3 regions of the Lacticaseibacillus camelliae DSM 22697 genome follow, and region 2 is predicted to be linked to each of the others. Evidence: predicted binding sites of a transcription regulator. Region 2 holds the regulator's gene; each other region holds the start of a gene.
What was found. Region 2 encodes LexA, which represses DNA repair genes until DNA is damaged. Its sites were predicted from a motif close to CNAACANNTGTTNG; they were not measured.

Region 1 (5,761 bases), on a different contig from region 2:
GACGTTGAGTGCGGCGGCGGCGCGGATGAAGGTTTTCTCCGTGACCACGGCGCGAAAGACTTGGTAACTGAAGTTGGACATGGCGGCTCCTTACGTGACAGATTTTCACAGTCAAAGATGTTATGTGAATAATCATACGCTTGTCTGGGCCGCGGTCAAGTTTGGCGCGCACGCAAAAACGCCTCGCATGACGGCGAGGCGTTAAGGCTTATCCCAGATACCCGATGATCATGGCGCCAATCAGGATGACAAGGACGGCGGTCGTGATCCAGGTGTACAAGCGGTCTTTTTCCTTGATGAAGGCGTAAATCGAGACCACGACCCGGAGCACCGGGGTCAGGATTAAGAGAAACAGGCCAAGCATCAGCACCGCGTACGGCTTTAGCGCCACGACGCCTTGCAAAATTGCGGCCGGCCGACTCGGATGCGCGCCGGCCGGATAACCGCCGGTGCCTTCGATCAAAAACATCGCTAGGCCAATGACAATGACCGTCGCGGCCACGATCACGCCAATGCGCAAGATCTTGCCAATGATCAGCTCAATGTCCTTCGTTTCGGTTTCGATCTTCTGGTTCATCCGATGTTCACCCCGAATCCTTTAAGCAGCATCTGCAGGCCCATGTAGCCAATCACCGGAATGAAGATCCAGCGCAGCACCTTGGTCGGCATGATCTGCATCAGCCGCGTACCCAGCGTGGCCCCGATCAGGATTCCAATCGCGAGCGGCGCGGCAATTTGCGGCTGCAGCGAGCCGTTGAAAAAGTACACCGTTGCACTGGCGGCGGCGGTGACCCCCATCATCAGGTTTGACGTGGCGGTCGACGGCTTCAGCGGCATTTTCATGATGGTGTCCATCGCCAGGACCTTGAAGGCCCCCGAACCGATACCGAGCAGCCCCGACGCCAGCCCGGCGCCGAACATCATGGCAAAGCCACCCGGCACGTTGGTGACTTGGTAGTCGATCCGCTGGCCGGTGCTTTTGTCGAAGTACTGACCGTTCAGGTTGAGCTTTTCGGCCGCCTGGTCCGGCACCGGCGCCTTGATGTTTTCCGGCTTCATCAGCATCTTGCGGATCATGTTGTAAACCGAGAACAGCAGCAGCGCCCCGAACAGGAAGTACAGGATGTTCGCGTTGAACAGGCCCGTCAGGATCGCGCCGAGCACGGCGCCGATGGTCGTGGCGATTTCCAGAAACATCGCCACGCGCAGGTTGAGCATGTCGTCCTTGAGGTACGCGATGGTGGCGCCGCTGGAAGTGGCAATGACCGCCACAATGCTGGCGGCGATCGCGTACTGGATCGGCAGCCCGAGCATTAAGGTCAGCACCGGCGTGATAATGATGCCGCCGCCCAGCCCCAGCAAGGCGCCCAGGATCCCGGCCATCAGGCCCACGCCGGCCAAAAGAAGCGCTTGAACCACCATGGGCTAGTCCTCCTTCTTGCGGCTAGTCGTGCTGCGCTTTTTGGCCGCGGGTTTGCGCGTGGTGCGCTTGCGCGTCGTCGCCTTTTTCGCCGTCGTGCGCCGCGTGCTGGTTTTGCGCGTCGGTTTGGCCCGGCTGGCCGGGGCTTCCTTCACGATTGGCTTCGGCGTTTCGCGCGCGGTCTTGATGGCCGCCAGCTTTTCGTGCACTTCGGCGGCAACGGCAGCCATGTTGGCGGACTTATTCGCAAGGTAGGCGTCTGCCGTGGCGATTTCGTCGATGCGCAGGCCCGAGGCGTTGACGTACGGCGAAACCACGATCAAGTTAAGGGTGATGGGTGTGTCCTTATCCGCATCCAGAAAATTAGTGACCTTTTTGCTGTCCTCAAATGGCAGGTTGATGACACCAGTCTCAATGCGCACGTAGGTGGGCTCATCGCCTTCGATGGTCAGCTGCGCCGAAATGAGCTTCCCGGCGGCCAGGGCCTGATCCACATCACTAAAAACCGGGGCCAGCGCCTTTTCGACGCCTGCAGTGGCCGCCACCTCGGTGATTGGATAATTGGTCTGTTCGTAGTTCCCCGCTTCAATGGCTTCCTGAAAAGCCTTCACGTTGATTTCCATGTTTATCCCTCTTTACTTATTCTTTGGCCATCATATCCTATGTAAGCGGCTCGGTTCAAGCCGGCCTCCCTTTTCAAGCCCGAACATCCGTTTTATACTGGAGGGAAACGCCGGCGTGTGGACCCTCAAGCCCGCCGGTAAGATTTTGCCAAGAAAGGAGCCGCCACCATGGCAGACAACCGCATTGGCGTGCGCGAGCTCGTCGAACTCACCGTGCGCACCGGCGACCTAGATCCGGTCACCACCAATTCCAACAACACCGCCATGCTGGGCGCTTCGATCCACCGCCGGCTGCAGGCCGCTCATGGCGAGGACTACGAAAAAGAGGTCTACCTGGCCCAGACGGTCAAAGTCAACGACGTGGCCTACACCATTGACGGGCGCGCGGACGGCGTGGATACCAGCAAGAAGCGCACCGTGGTCGAGGAGATCAAAACCTCGGCGCGCGACTGGACGGATGTCACCCAAAACACCAAGGATCGCTACTGGGCCCAGGCACGCGTGTACGGCCATTTTCTCTGCGACGAGCGGGACTTGCCCGAGGTCGAGCTGGATCTGATTTACTACCAAACGACAAATGATCACATCACGCGCTTCACCGAGGTCAAAACCGCAGAAGAACTGGCCGACGACTTTCAGGACCTGCTGACCGATTTTGGCGACTGGCTGAAAATGCGCAGCGACATTGTCTTGCGCCGCGACGTCAGCATCAAGACTATGCAGTTTCCGTTTCCCAAATACCGCAAGGGCCAGCGCGAACTGGCCGCGGCCGTGTACCGCACCGTTGCCAACTCGACCCGCCTGTTTGTCGAGGCTCCAACCGGCACCGGCAAAACCATTTCCACACTGTTTCCGGTGCTCAAGGCCATGGGCGAAGGCCTGATCCAGCGCAGCTTTTACCTGACCGCCAAGCAGAGCACCCGCCACGTGGCCGAAAAAGCGATGGCGCTGATGACCCAGCACGGCTTGCGCGCCAAAAGCATCACGCTGACCGCCAAGGACACCATCACCTTTGACGACGAACCCGACGACCCCAGCGTGAACCCCTACATGCTCGGCTACTACGACCGCCTCAAGCCAGCGCTGAAGGACCTGCTGGGCCACGAGGACGCCATCACGCGGCCGGTGATCGAGCAGTACGCCAAAAAGCACACGCTGGATCCCTTCGAGTTCTCGCTGGACGTCAGCCTGTTTTGCGACGTCATCATCTGCGACTACAACTACCTCTTCGACCCAGCGGTGTTTCTCCAGCGCTTCTTTGCCGAGCCGGACACCGGCAACTTTTTCCTGATCGATGAGGCCCACAACCTGGTCGCCCGGGCGCGCGAAATGTACAGCGCGGAACTGTTGGACACTGACTTTGCGACGCTGCGGACCGCCATCGACAAAAAGAAGGGCAAGGGCCTGCCGCCGGTCAAGGGTGCCTTGTCGAAGGTGCTGACGGCCTTTGACGCGGTGCGCTTAACGGTGGACGACCAGCCGCTGACGTTTCAAAAACCCCAGCTCGATGACTTCATCGCCCAGCTAACCGGATTCACCAGCGCCGTGCACGACTGGCTCGGCCAGGACCCCGACACGCGCAGTCAAGACGTTGTCGACTTGGTGCTTCCGGTATTTTTCAGCGCCACCAGCTACCTGCGCATCGCCGATTACTACAACGACGCCTACGAAACCGAAATCGAAAACGCGGCCGGGGCCATCCACCTCAAGGAACTGTGCCTGGATCCCAGTCAGTTCATCTCGGACTGCTTGGCCAAGGGCCGCGGCGCCGTGCTGTTTTCGGCGACCCTTTCGCCGCTGCCGTACTACCAGGACATTCTCGGCGGTCGCGACCAGTCGCTGGCCTACCGCCTGCCGTCACCGTTTCCCCAGGAGAATCTCAAGGTGCTGGTCACCCAGTTTATCACGCCGACATACCGCAACCGTGAGTCCAGTCTACCGGCGCTGATCGCCAGCCTGACCATGATGGTGAGCACCAAGGCCGGCCATTACCTAGTCTTTCTGCCCTCACACAGCTACCTCACCACCGTCGCTGAGGCCTTCAAGGCCGCCAACCCCGACCTCGCCACGGTGGTGCAGGCCGGCTCCATGACCGGCGCCGAGCGCACGGCCTTTTTGGCGCGCTTTCGCGATGACCCCCGGCCGGTGGTCGGGTTCGCCGTGCTCGGCGGCATTTTTAGCGAAGGCATCGACCTGGGCGGGGCAAAGCTCATTGGCGTTGCCATTGTCACGGTCGGCCTGCCCGGGCTGAACGCGGAAACCGACCGCCTGCGCGCCTACTTCGACGCCCAAGGCCAGGACGGGTTCGCCTACGCCTACCAGCTGCCCGGCTTCAACAACGTACTGCAGGCCGGCGGGCGCGTCATCCGCGGTGCCAAGGACGTCGGCGTTGTGCTACTGGCCGACAGCCGCTTTGCCGGACCGCGGTACGCGCCCCTGTTCCCGCCACACTGGACCCACGCCACCGTCGCCACCGACCTCGACGACATGGCCGCGCAACTGACCGATTTTTGGGAGGCTCATCGTGAAAACACCCCTGACGCTTGATTTGGAAAAAACGCTGTACGCCTACTGGGAGGACCAAGGCGCGGTGGCGGTCGAGGAAGTCACCATGCCAGACGACCGCGGCATTGTCGACACGCTGGTCATGCAGCCTGGCGCTCCCTTGACCTGGCGCTGCTTTGAGCTGAAGGTGACCAAAAGCGACTTTCACAGCAGCGCCAAGCTGAGTTTCATCGGCGACTACAACTACTTTGTGCTGCCACTCCCCTTGTACCAACAGGTGGCTGGCGAGATTCCTGCCGGCATCGGCGTGATGACCTACCAGCCCTTTGCCCCGGCCGCCATCCAAGCGGCCACGGTGCCCATCACCGTCCCCGGCCAGCTGACCATCAGTCGCCCGCCGCGGCGCCAGGCTTTGCAGGTGCCGGAATCTCAGCTGCTGGAACGCTTCATCGCCAGTCTCAACCGCGAGGTGCAAAAGGCCAAGCAAGTCGAAAAAGGCCTGGCCCACTTTTCCGATGAGCAGCTGCTGGCCGAGGTGAAGCGCCGCTCGGATCAGTACCGCGTGTACGACCCGGAGGCCAACTTGTACGACCGCGTCATGGGCGAGGTTGAAGACACCGCCGTTGCCACCCTGCAAGCCGAAGTGGACGCCTTGACGGCCGAGCTTGCAGAATTGAGGCTGCAGTCATGAATTACTACCCGTTGATTCGCGGCCGCCAGTACGACCTGCTAGCCCTGCGCGAAGCCGTCACCAAGGATTTCCTTTCGCCTCACATCCTACCGGTCATCGAACCGGTCAAGGACTTACCCGCCCTAGCCGCCGTGGCCCGAGCTTTCACCGACCGAAAGCACCCGCTGTTCATCGTGCAAAACCCGCAGGTGGGCCGCTACGGCCTGCTGGCAAGGCCCAGTCACGTCGCCGTGTTGTCCGCTTGGGTCCACCCAGCGCGCTACTTTGACGGTCAGCCAAGCGCGCTGATCATTGCCGAAACGCTGGCGCAAGCCGTGGCCTTGCGGGCGGATCAGCCCTGCCTACTGCCCGGCGGGGCCCGGTTTCGCCGGCTGCAGCGGCCAAGCGCCGCCTATCTGGAGGACCACACCCCGACGCGCGAACGCACTGAGGACTACCGGCTCGTCCAGCGCGAGTTTTACCAGTACCCCAAAACGACTTTGCCAGGGGCCGGCTTTGCCGACTACCCGCTATCAACGCGGC
Region 2 (5,761 bases):
CAATGTTTTGCGGCACGCGCGGGCGCAGAATGCTAATCAGCGATTGCAAATCGCTGCGGAACGTTAGCCGCACGAAGCGGCGAGCAGACAGCCCGAACACGGCGACGACCATCGACTGGCCGTTTGGCAGCTGCAGCGGCGTCAGGGTCACCCCGACGAGCCGTGTGTAGGGAATGACCCGCGAGAACAGGCCCACATTGATCAAGCGCGTCGGGGTCAGGCCGGTGCTGCCGGTCATCACGGTCAGGGTCAAGAAGGCGGCCATGAACACGACGTAATACATGTTGCCGACACCGGTGCTGACGAACCAGAAGCCAAAGAAGACCGCCATCACCAGTTGGAAGGTCGAGTATGCGCCGCGCACGTCGATTTTACTTTGCCAAAAAAGGTAATAACCGCCGAGGCAAATCAATGCGGCATCAAGAATAATTAGAAAAGCGTTCATTTTAGATTATCTACTTTCTCCTGCGGTGTCGGTTGCAGGTTATCATTTGAAACATCACTTGGGTAAAGCCCGGAGACCTGCTGGTACCACTTGAACAAGCGTACCACGATGATTTTGATCACTGCAAAGCCCGGAATCCCCAAGATCACCCCAATCAGGCCGAACATGGAGCCTGCGGTCAGCAGGACCACGACAATCGTGATTGGGTGCATCTCTAGTTTACTCCCCATGACAAATGGTGAGATCAATTGTGTCTCGAGTAACCACTCGATGAAGAAGACGACGATCACGGCGATGAACATCTTTGGTCCCTGGATCGCCCCCATGATCAGTGCGGGCACCATCGCGAGTGCGGAACCGAAGTACGGGATCAGGTTTAACGGCGCTGCCAGCATCCCGAAAATCAGGCCGTAGCGCAACCCGATAATCGAGTAGCCGACCATGAAGATGATCCCGACGGCGATGGCGACAGTGAGCTGTCCTTGCACGTACGAGCCGACCTTGACGTTCATTTCGTGCAGCATGTCGCCAAAACTCTTGCGCTGCTTGGTGGGAATTAGATGCAGCACCATCGGCGTGAACTTGTTGCCGTCTTTGAGCATGAAGAACAGGATGATCGGCGCGGTTGCCACGGTGACCACCACGGTGCCGACCGTGGAGATGATCGATGACAGCGACGACAGGGTCCCTGACAGAATCGTTGAGCCGCGCTTGGACACCCAGGTCTGAATCTCGGTGGCGAATTGGCTGAGCTGCTTGTCGCTAAAAATATTCTGCTGGTTGTTTAGCGCGGTGACCCATTTGACGAGGTCGTCCCAGTAAGTCGGGGTGGCATTGATAAAACTGCGCAACTGGCTTTCAATCGGTGGCACCACCCGGGTGATGGCCAGAACAATCAGGCCAATCAGGAGCAGGAACACCAAGGCGATGGCGAGGAGTCGCTTTAACCCGTGGTGCTGCAGCCAGTTGACGACAGGGTTCAGCATGTAGAAGAGAATGCCAGCAAGAATGAAGGGTGGGGCGACAATGCTGAGAAAACTCAGCACCGGCTGGAACACCCACGCAATTTTCGTGAAGATAAAAATCGCCAGCAGGCCAAGCACCAGGTCAACTAGGATCACGGCAAACTTGTTGTTCAAAAACCGCTGGTAAAATTGTGAGCGTTTTGTTTGCATGCGCGCACCCCTTTAATTTGTCTACTCCCTCTATGATACCTAATCCACGGGGTGAAAGCGAATCCGGCGCAAGGCTGATTTGTTTGTGAATTGTAAAGGCCATCAACCAGGAATGCCGACCTAATCGGGTCGTTTGTAAACGAACTATATACAGAACCTTTACAAAAAACGAGAATTGGGTATAATTAAAACCATCAAAACGAAGAGAGGGGGCGCACAATGGGCATGACAATCTTGAAGTGGACACTGCGGGTGTTGGTCGCAGTGACCGTCGTCCTGTTGGTCATCAATACCGTCTTCGGCATTGGACTGATCGTGGTCGACATGGTGTTCGGCGGCGTCTACCTGATGCAGCGCAATAAGTGCGATCGCCGGCAGCTGCACCGGCTGGACCTCATGCACCGATTCTAATCATCATCCAAGAGACTGCTGAGGCAGTCTTTTTGTTTGGGCCCGGCGAGCAGTGCTTTTACTTGCAAACAAGCGTTCCCACTGGTATGATAAAGAAAACTAGAGAGCGGAGGCGGACGGCCATGCCATCCCAAGCAAGTCAGAAACGTTGGAAGCAGATCCTACACACCATTCATGATTCGATTCAAACAAACGGGTTTCCGCCGACAGTGCGGGAAATCGGTAAGAGCGTGGGGCTGAGTTCCAGTTCCACGGTGGCGGCGTACCTTGATCGACTCCTGGCGGAAGGCTATATTGCCAAGGACCCGGCCAAGCCGCGCACACTGATGCTCACCAAGGCGGGGCTGTCATACATCGGCATCGCCGAGGAAGGCATTCCCATTGTCGGCACGGTTGCCGCCGGGGTGCCGATCACCGCAATTGAAAATATCGACGGGTACTTCCCAATTCCGGATGACCTGGAGTACATTGCGGATGATCTCTTCATCCTCGAAGTGTCAGGTTCGTCCATGATCAAGATCGGCATTCTGGATGGGGATAAGCTGATCATCAAGAAGCAGGAAACTGCTGAGAACGGTCAGATTGTCGTCGCGATGACGCAGGACGATGAGGCCACAGTCAAGCGCTTTTACCGCGAAAACGGCGGCGTGCGGTTGCACCCTGAAAATGATTCCATGTCGGACATGTACTTCGACGACGTCTCGATCCTTGGCATCGTGGTGGGGCTTTACCGCAGCGAAGTGAAATAGGTTAAACGCCAAAGCGGCGCGACCAGTCTTCTGGTTGCGCCGCTTTGTTAATGCTTGATGGTACTAAGGTCGTCGTGCTTAACGCGCTGAAATTCGGGCCCGGTTGGGAGTTGCCTGATAGTCGTGGCGCTGAGTTTTTGAAACTCCCAGGTGCCAGTCGGTGAGTTGGGCTGCGCACGGCCGGTGAACGTATAGGTGTGCTTGCCGAGCGCCAGGCGGGCCGCAAACACGCCGGCATCAGTCGTCACGTAGCCGGCCTGAGCTGTTGAGTAGCGCTGTACGTCCACAAAGTAACCATCCGTCGAGGCTGTGATCTGCAGGACCTGGTTGGAATCAGTGGTATTGATCCAGTAATGGCCGATCAGATCATCGATGCCCGCATTGGTGTTAGGGCGCTTTTGGGGGACGGCTTTCTTGCTGACCTTAACGGCGCTGCTGGTGCTGGCCGATGAGGCCTTTTTTTGACCGCTGCACCCAGCCAAGAGCAGTAGCAGGGTGGTGCTAAGCATGAGCTTTTTCAACATGGCTACCTCACAGGTGTTGCACAAGCGTCATCACAATTGGGATCACAATGATGGCAAACATTGTGGTGGCTGAAACGGTGATCGCGGCATTTTTCGAGTCTGCGCCGTACAGCTTGGCCACCACTGGCGCGTTCGTCATGACCGGCATACAGGACTGCAGGATGAAGACTTGCTTCATCAGCAGTGGGACCGGGGCGGCGACGACCAGGGCGTACATAATGAGTGGCGCAAAGACGAAGCGACCGGAGAAGACACCAAGCATCTCCCGGTCGAAGCGGATGTTCTTGATGCCGGCTTGGTACATGGCGATGCCGATGAAGAACATGGACCCCGGAATGGTCAGATCCCCGACGTAGCCCAGCGTCGCCATGAGAAAGCTGGGCAGCTGGACGTGGAGCAGGACGAGCACCACGCCGAGCATGAACCCGAGCAGCGGCGGGGAGAAGATTTTGCCGAGGGTCTGCTTGAGGTCAAAGTGGGCCGCCTGCGGACCATCGCGCTGGATCAGGTACACGCCGACGGTCCAAAAAATCGTCGTGTTGGCCATGTAGTACACCAGCACGTACGGCAGGCTCTTGGGCCCAAACAGCGCCAGGTTTACTGGCAGCCCGATGAACACGGTGTTTGAATTGAAAAACATGGATTTAAACAGGCCGCGCCGCTTCGGGTTGACGCGAATAACGCGGGCCACCACGAAGGACAAGGCAAACAGCAGCGCCATCGACAGCACCGGAAAGCGGAGGTCGGGAAGCAGCGTGGCGAGTTCGTGCGCCGAAAAGCGGGAGCAGATGGTGTCGATCATGTATGCGGGCAGCGCCACCTGGGTGACGACCTTAGCGATCACCCGGCTGGAGTGATCATCGAACCAACCAATGGCGGTCAGCCCGTAGCCAATCGCGACCAGGATCAGGATTTCAGCGACCCCGCCTAAACTTGAGAGAAAAGCAGTCAAAAAATTACTCCTAACATGCGGCAAAAAGGATTACCGCTGAAATTTTGCGAGGCCGCTGCCGGCTAAACTGTCAGCAGAGTCTGGATCAGCACATCAAACGGCTCAACAGGCCACGCCGGCGCGGCGAAGTTCATCGCACTGGGCACCAGCGTCACAGTGGCGCCTGGGTACTGCGCCAAGAAGCGATCGTAGTAGCCGGCGCCGAAGCCGATGCGCGCGCCGGTTGCCGGCACAAATGCGATCCCCGGGACGACCACCAGGTCGGGGCGCTGATTGACGTTTGTCGCCTCGTAAGGCGGCTCGGGAATGCCGAACTTGCTGGTGATCCGGTGGGCTGCGCCAGGGTCCTTCAAAAAGGCCATTTGGCGATGCGGCATCACGCGCGGCAGCAGCACGGTTTTGCCAGCTTCCTGCGCGGCTTGAATAATGCCGGTGGTATCAACTTCCATCGGCCCGCTGACGGTGGTGGCAATCGTGCGCGACGCCTGCCACTGCGGCAGTGCCAGCAGCTGCTGAATCAGGCCAGCGCTTTCCTGTTTGGTGATAGGGGCTGCGGCGGTCAGCCGTTTAAGCTGCGCCTTGCGGAATTCGGGTTTGGTTTGCACTAGCCGATTTTCTCCTTTAGGTAGTCTGCCAAGACGGTGGCATTGTTGTCGTCCTCATCCTTGGCACCGAAAAGTAACAACACTTTATCAGCGTCCAGACTCCGAATTTTTTGCAGGAAAGCCGGGGTGGCCGGATTGCTGTCGAGTTCGGTAATGTAGCGCCGGTTGAACTCCTCGGCTTTGGCCGGGTCGTGGGCGTACCACTTGCGCAGCTCAGTGGACGGGGCGATTTGTTTCGCCCAGTCGTCAAGGCGAGCGTTGACCTTGCTGACGCCGCGCGGCCAAACGCGATCGACCAGCAGTCGGTAACCCTCAGGTTGCTCGTGCGCGTAAATCCTAACGGGAATGAACTCCATCGTAAAGACTCCTTTCTGAAAACTACCAATAACCAAATTAAAGGCCTATTCCGAGCGCGGGTCAAGCCAGTTGGCACGGCCTTGAAGTGATAAACTTGAAACCATAAAGCTCAAGGAGGCACGAGATGCATCTACTAACTGCACTTGGCGTGAAGGGTAACCAGGCGGCCGCAACCACCGCTCCGCAGTGGCTGTCTGTCCAGGAGGCGAGCCAGGAAGAATGCCACGACCTGGCGGCCAAGTACCATATCCCCATCGACTACATGACGCCGGTGTTCAATCCGCACGAGAACCCGCGGGTGGAAGGGATGGACGATAAAAGCGGTGCAGGGCTGATTTTGGTGCGGTGCCCATACCAAACCATCAGCAAAAACGGGGAGCGCACATACGGCACCAGTCCCCTGGCCATCATTATTCAGGATGATTTGGTGACCACGGTCAGTCCGCGAAAGCTGACGATTCATAATCGCTGCTTGCAGGCCAGCACCGGGACAGCCGATCCAATCGTCTATTCACTGATGGTGGTCAATCTAGTTTTCGACCA
Region 3 (5,761 bases), on a different contig from region 2:
CCCTGGCGCTGGTCGATCAAACCGACACGGGAATTGTGCCCTACCTGAGCGTGCGGGCGAACCTGCTGATCAACAGTCGCGGCTCGGCGATGGATTTGCTGCCAGCAGTCCTGCGCGAAGACACCTTATTCTTGGATCAGCTCGCAAGTCAGCTGACCCCAGCCGAAAGTCTCTACCTCCAATTCTTCCGCGGCGTCATGAGCAAGCGCCCAGTGATTCTTGCCAACGGCCTGCCGGCGAGCATGGTGCCAACCGAAACGCGCGCCTTTCTGAGTTTGGCCGCTCAGACGCTGGCTGGGAGCGACTCCCGATTCGTGATCCTAACGGCCGATCAGGGATTGATTGACGCGCATCCGGACCACAGTTTCACCGCCGCCCCCAACCTGGTGATTGCCCCTGATCAACCAAAAAATCGCGCCTAGGCGCGATTTTTTTTGACTTAATAGCGATTATTGTCTTCCCCCGGCGCCGTGTCCTTCAACTGATCAAGCGTCTTCATGTCCTCATCGTTGATGGTAAAACTCAACTCGGTATTGGCTTTGATGTGCGCCGGACTGGTCGCCTTAGGCAGCGGCAGCAAGCCTTTTTGCAGGACATAGCGGATCGCCACCTGCGCGACTCCAGTATTGTAGTGGCCGGCAACGGCCTTGACGGCATCGTTGTTGAGCAGAAAACCCGTCGCCAGCGGTGAAAAGGCCTCAACAAGCAGCCCATTATCCTGCGCGCACTTGACGTTATCGTCCTCCGTAAAGCCGATGTAGTACTGCAGCTGCAGTGCCATCGGCTTGATCTTGGCGTGCGCGTACAGGTCCTCTTGGTCGCGAACGTTGAAGTTGGAAATGCCGATGGCACGCACCTTTTTGCTGGTGTAGAAGGACTCCATCTGTTCCCATACGGTCCGATTCTGCACTCGGTAATCCGCGCCGAACTCTTCCCATGGCCACGGGGCATGGATCAGGTACATGTCAATGTAGCCAAGGTCGAGCCGGGCCATGGACTCTTCAAAGGCCGCCTGGGCCGCCTCTGCCGTCTTCGCCCCCGCGGGGAGCTTAGAGGTCACAAAAATCTGATCACGCGGGATCCCGGAATCACGGATGGCCTTGCCCACGCTTTCCTCGTTGCCGTAGCCGTGTGCTGTGTCAATGTGTCGGTAGCCCTGGCGAAGGGCCTCGCTCACCGCCTGGTAAGCGGCATCACCGTTGGGAATCTGCCACGTACCAAAACCCACCTGCGGGATTTTGACCCCGTTTGGGAGTGTGTATGGATCAGTTAATACTGACATTTTTTCACCTCATTTTTTAATCTGAACATGAAAAGTATAGCACGTGACGGACCATTAAATGGCTTGCCAAAGCAGAACGTTTGTTCGTATAATGAACAAGAGGTGAGTCATGATGATTGAGCCATCTATTTACGCAAACGAGCCGCACCGGGTCATTTTTCTAATCGATAATAAATCCTTTTACGCGTCGGTCGAGGCGGTCGCCCGCGGCTGGGACCCGCTTAAGGTCGCCCTGGTCGTCATGTCCGAGCAGGAGAATACCAACGGCGGCTTGATCCTTGCCACCTCGCCGATCGCCAAAAAAGAGTACGGACTGCAAGCAAACGTGAGCCGCCAGCGCGACCTGCCCGACGACCCCAACCTGATGGTGGTCCCCCCGCGCATGAACCTTTACATTCAGCGCAACCTGCAGATCAACGACATCTTCCGCCGCTTCGTCGCCGATTCAGACCTGTGGCCGTATTCGATCGATGAGTCTGTGCTGGACCTCACGCACTCCTGGCGCCTTTTTGGCAAGACGCCACGGGAAGTCGCCAAGCGAATCCAGAAAACGGTGTATCACCAGCTGGGCCTCTACACCACCGTCGGCATCGGTGAGAACCCGGTCCAGGCCAAAATTGCCTTGGACGTCTACGCCAAGCACCAGCCAGACCTCATCGGCGAGATTTCCTACGCCACGGTCCCAGAGAAGCTGTGGTCGATCAACGACATGACCTCAGTGTGGAGCATTGCGGATCGCACCGCCACGCATCTCAAACGGCTGGGCATTACCACGGTTTACGAGCTGGCACACGCCAACCCTTACCTACTCGACCAGGAAATGGGCATTATCGGCCAGCAGCTGTTTGCCCTGGCCTGGGGAATTGATCGCACCACCATCGCCAAGCGGGTGTCGACCAAGGCCCCAAGTATCGGCAACTCTCAGGTTCTCCCGCGCGACTACGCGATTCAAAGTGAAATCGAGCTCGTGATCAAGGAAATAGGCGAACAGGTGGCTGCCCGCTTGCGTCATCACCACAAGAAAGCCGGCAGCGTCAGCCTGGGGATCGGCTTTTCCTACGCGGCCGCAGAGGCTTCAGGCAAAAGCGGCTTCAGCCACGCGCTGCGCATTTTTCCGACCAACCGCAACGACGAGCTGAACGAGGCGCTGATCATGCTATTTCGCCGCTACTGGCACGGCGAGGTCATCCGCAACATCGCCGTGTACACCGGCCGCCTGGCCCCGGACACGGGCGAGCAGCTGAGCCTGCTGCAACCCGTGGCAGACCAAGTGCGAACCACCGACCTTGCCCGCGCAGTGGACAGCCTGCGCACCAAATTCGGCTTCACTGCCGTTGTCTACGCCAAGAGTAAACTGCGCGGCGGCACCGCGATCCAACGCGCCAGCCTGGTCGGCGGCCATAACGGCGGCAACAGCTACGAATAGCAAAAAGCGGCGTCCCTACGCGGATTGCGAGGGGCGCCGCTTTGATTACAGTGAGAAGTGGTAATCCTGATCATCGGCCAAGCGCATCACGGCCTCAACATCCAGGCCATACTGCTCGCTGACCTGGTGCAGTAAGTAGTCACGCAGCTCGTCATGGAAGAACCCTTCAAGCGCATGATCAAAAGCAAAGAACCAGCCTTCACCATGCTGATGAGAGATGATGGTTTCATTGAACAGTTGCCTCAAGATCTGGCGCCCACTGAGGCTGACTTTGATGGTTAATTCGCGCTTGACGCCGTTGTCCACCACATGGAGCGTTGCTCGGTGAAAGTGCGCAAACCACAATCCCAGCAAAAGCAGCGCACAGAGCAGCGGAACGCCAATCAAAACCGCGACCAGGGACGGCAGGACCACGCCGAGATCCACCGGCGCACTGACCCCGGCGAAAAGCACTGATACCAGTAGAATAAGCGCCACTAGCAACAACGCCGGCAGCACCACAATCAACGCCAGCAAAACGCCACAAAACAGCTTCACAACACGGCTCATTCAGAAAAGCCCCCCAACGACAGCAGTCGCCAATTAAAAAACGCGACTCACTCCCACAACTCGCGTTTGTTCTTGCAAATTAGAATATACCTCATCGAATTCACTTGCAAGTTTAATCTTACTGTCAGGAATCACTCAACGGAAATCAGGGTCACATCTGTCACGCCGCGGGACTTTTTCAGCGCGGACAGCAGGCTGTCAACAGTCCCAGTGAGGTTGCTGATGTCAAACGAAATCACCACGCTGGCCCAGTCGTGAATCGGAATGTTCTGGTTAATGGTAATGACCGATGCTTCGGCATTGGACATCGTCGTCAACACTTCCGACAGAATGCCCCGATCATGGTGCAGCATCAGTGAAATCACCGCCTTGCGTTGAGCCAACCCGGCGTCAGGCAAGAAGACGTAATCCTTGTACTTGTAATAAGTGCCTCGGGAGATGCCCACCTGCTTGACCGCTTCCGAAACCTGACGCACTTGCCCGTTTTCAATCATCGTGCGTGCGGCGATCACCTTTTCCACCACGTCCGGCAGGATCGAACTATCGACGATATAATATTTTTCCACAATAAATCCTCGATTCCCTATCAAATAGCCCCATTGTATCACGAATGGTGAACAACTGCGCACAGAAACCCACAACTGTCGTCAAAAAAACACCCAGACCGCCGTGATGCAGCCTGAGTGTCGCCTTATTTCGTATGCGTGATGGGCGCCTGCTTAGGCGCCGTTTCCTCGTCTGGAAAGGCAACTGTGAAGGTCGTCCCTTCATCTTTCTTCGACTGCACGTCAATTGTGCCGCCATGCAGCGTGACCAACTGGTGAACAATGGCCAGCCCCAATCCGGACTCCCCGTACTTGGTGTTTTTCCGGGAAGGATCCGCCTTGTAGTAACGCTCCCAAATATTTTTCACCTGGTCCTCAGTCATGCCAATGCCGGTATCGGCAACGCTCAGCTCAGTTTGATGGTACCCGGTTTTCGCCGTGACCGTGATGGTGCCGTTTTGCGTGAATTGAATCGCGTTTTGAATGATGTTGACCATCACCTGAACGAACCGGTCGCGGTCAGCGTACACCTGAACGTCTGGACTGGCCTTGAGCACCAGTTCGTCCTTAGCGTCTGCCGCCTTCTGCTTGAGCTGGACCTTGATCTCGCCCAAGGCTTCGGTCGCGTTGAACGTCTGCTTTTTCAGCAGGATCTGGTTGGTGCGAATCTTTTCGTAGTCAAGGTTCTCGTTGACCAAGCGGATCAGCCGGTTGGTCTCGTTGCGCATGAGTTGAATCGACTGGCCCTTGCTTTCTTCAGGAATCGCATCATAAGCCAAGCCTTCAAGCAGCCCGTTGATCGTGGTCAAAGGCGTCCGCATCTCGTGGGCCGCATCCGCCATAAACTGTCGCCGCCGCTCCTCCTGGCGATGGATCTCCGCCTGGCTGTCGCGTAGGGAGCCGACCATGTCTTGGAAATCGTCGGCCAGCGCCGCGACCTCATCATGCGTGCGACTCTTGATTTTGACATCCACGTCGTAATTGCCTTCAGCGACCTGATGCGTGACCTGGCGCAGCCGGTTGATGCGATTGACCTGATAGCGCGCAAGGACATAACTCAGCACAATGGCGACCAACAGCGACAGAAGAAAGGCGATAAACAGGTTATACTCAGTCCGCCGCAGTGAACTTTGAATGTTGTCCACTGGCGCAAACGCCGCAATGACAAACAGCAACTTACCGGACAAAAACACCGGCTTGTAGTAAATCGTCATGCTTTGCTGCTTGCCATTGCGGGGATTCGTGGTCAGCTCCGGCAGCGCCACTGCGTCACCGTTTTCTAGCTGCTTCCAGTATCTGCCAGCGATGGCCGTGGCCTGGCCTTCCGCTGTTTGGGGGTAGCGGACGGTATTGGTCGCATCATAAATCATGAAGTGAACATTCTGCTTCTTCAAGATTTCCTCAGAGTGTTCAATAAATTCGGTGTTGATCAGGTAGGTGTTCGGGTCCACGGCGCGGTCTTTTAACACGTCGGTGTACTCTTCCAGCTGGTCAAAACTGTTCTGCCACACCGTGTTTGAGGTGGAGCGGATGAACATCACCGAAATGATCGCCATTGCGACAATCAGGACGCCGAAGAACGCCAGCATCTGTTGATAAAGAAGTTTCACTGGTCCAGCCCGGAGTCGTCAAACTTATAACCGACCCCCCAGACCGTCTGGATGATTTGCGGTCCAGCCTTTTCAATCTTCTGCCGCAGCTTTTTGATGTGGGCATCGACCGTCCGTTCATCACCGTAATATTCACAGTCCCAGACGAGCTGAAGCAGCTGTTCTCGGGAAAAAACCTGCTTGGGATTGGCCGCAAGGGTGTGCAGCAGGTCGAATTCCTTCGGCGTCAGCCCCTCGATTTCCTTACCGTCCAAGTACGCTTCGCGGGTCTTCGTGCTCAGTTTGAAATGATCCGTGACCACATCAAAATCTTCTTCGTCCTCCTGCTGAACAGCTGCTGGTTCCGCAG

Region 1: FC75_RS07780 (ATP-dependent DNA helicase) is a predicted target of LexA. The motif match lies at 2,124-2,137, and genes of this name have one in related genera.
Region 3: FC75_RS03415 (Y-family DNA polymerase) is a predicted target of LexA. The motif match lies at 1,356-1,369, and genes of this name have one in related genera.

What each region holds. Positions count from the first base shown of each region.
Region 1 covers NZ_AYZJ01000037.1:4,084-9,844, forward strand. The annotation lists gene FC75_RS07760 (LysR family transcriptional regulator) at 1-81, opposite strand, end outside; gene FC75_RS07765 (DUF1634 domain-containing protein) at 209-577, opposite strand; gene FC75_RS07770 (sulfite exporter TauE/SafE family protein) at 574-1,419, opposite strand; gene FC75_RS07775 (hypothetical protein) at 1,426-2,043, opposite strand; gene FC75_RS07780 (ATP-dependent DNA helicase) at 2,212-4,590, shown strand; gene FC75_RS07785 (hypothetical protein) at 4,568-5,239, shown strand; gene FC75_RS07790 (sce7725 family protein) at 5,236-5,761, shown strand, end outside.
Region 2 covers NZ_AYZJ01000085.1:33,547-39,307, reverse strand. The annotation lists gene FC75_RS11370 (hypothetical protein) at 1-445, opposite strand, end outside; gene FC75_RS11365 (AI-2E family transporter) at 442-1,620, opposite strand; gene FC75_RS11360 (hypothetical protein) at 1,840-2,031, shown strand; gene lexA (transcriptional repressor LexA) at 2,154-2,780, shown strand; gene FC75_RS11350 (hypothetical protein) at 2,828-3,304, opposite strand; gene FC75_RS11345 (AEC family transporter) at 3,312-4,256, opposite strand; gene FC75_RS11340 (5-formyltetrahydrofolate cyclo-ligase) at 4,319-4,861, opposite strand; gene FC75_RS11335 (DUF488 domain-containing protein) at 4,861-5,217, opposite strand; gene FC75_RS11330 (magnesium transporter CorA family protein) at 5,343-5,761, shown strand, end outside.
Region 3 covers NZ_AYZJ01000019.1:90,406-96,166, forward strand. The annotation lists gene FC75_RS03405 (hypothetical protein) at 1-422, shown strand, start outside; gene FC75_RS03410 (aldo/keto reductase family protein) at 440-1,282, opposite strand; gene FC75_RS03415 (Y-family DNA polymerase) at 1,395-2,708, shown strand; gene FC75_RS03420 (hypothetical protein) at 2,754-3,257, opposite strand; gene FC75_RS03425 (ACT domain-containing protein) at 3,389-3,823, opposite strand; gene FC75_RS03430 (sensor histidine kinase) at 3,949-5,412, opposite strand; gene FC75_RS03435 (response regulator transcription factor) at 5,409-5,761, opposite strand, start outside.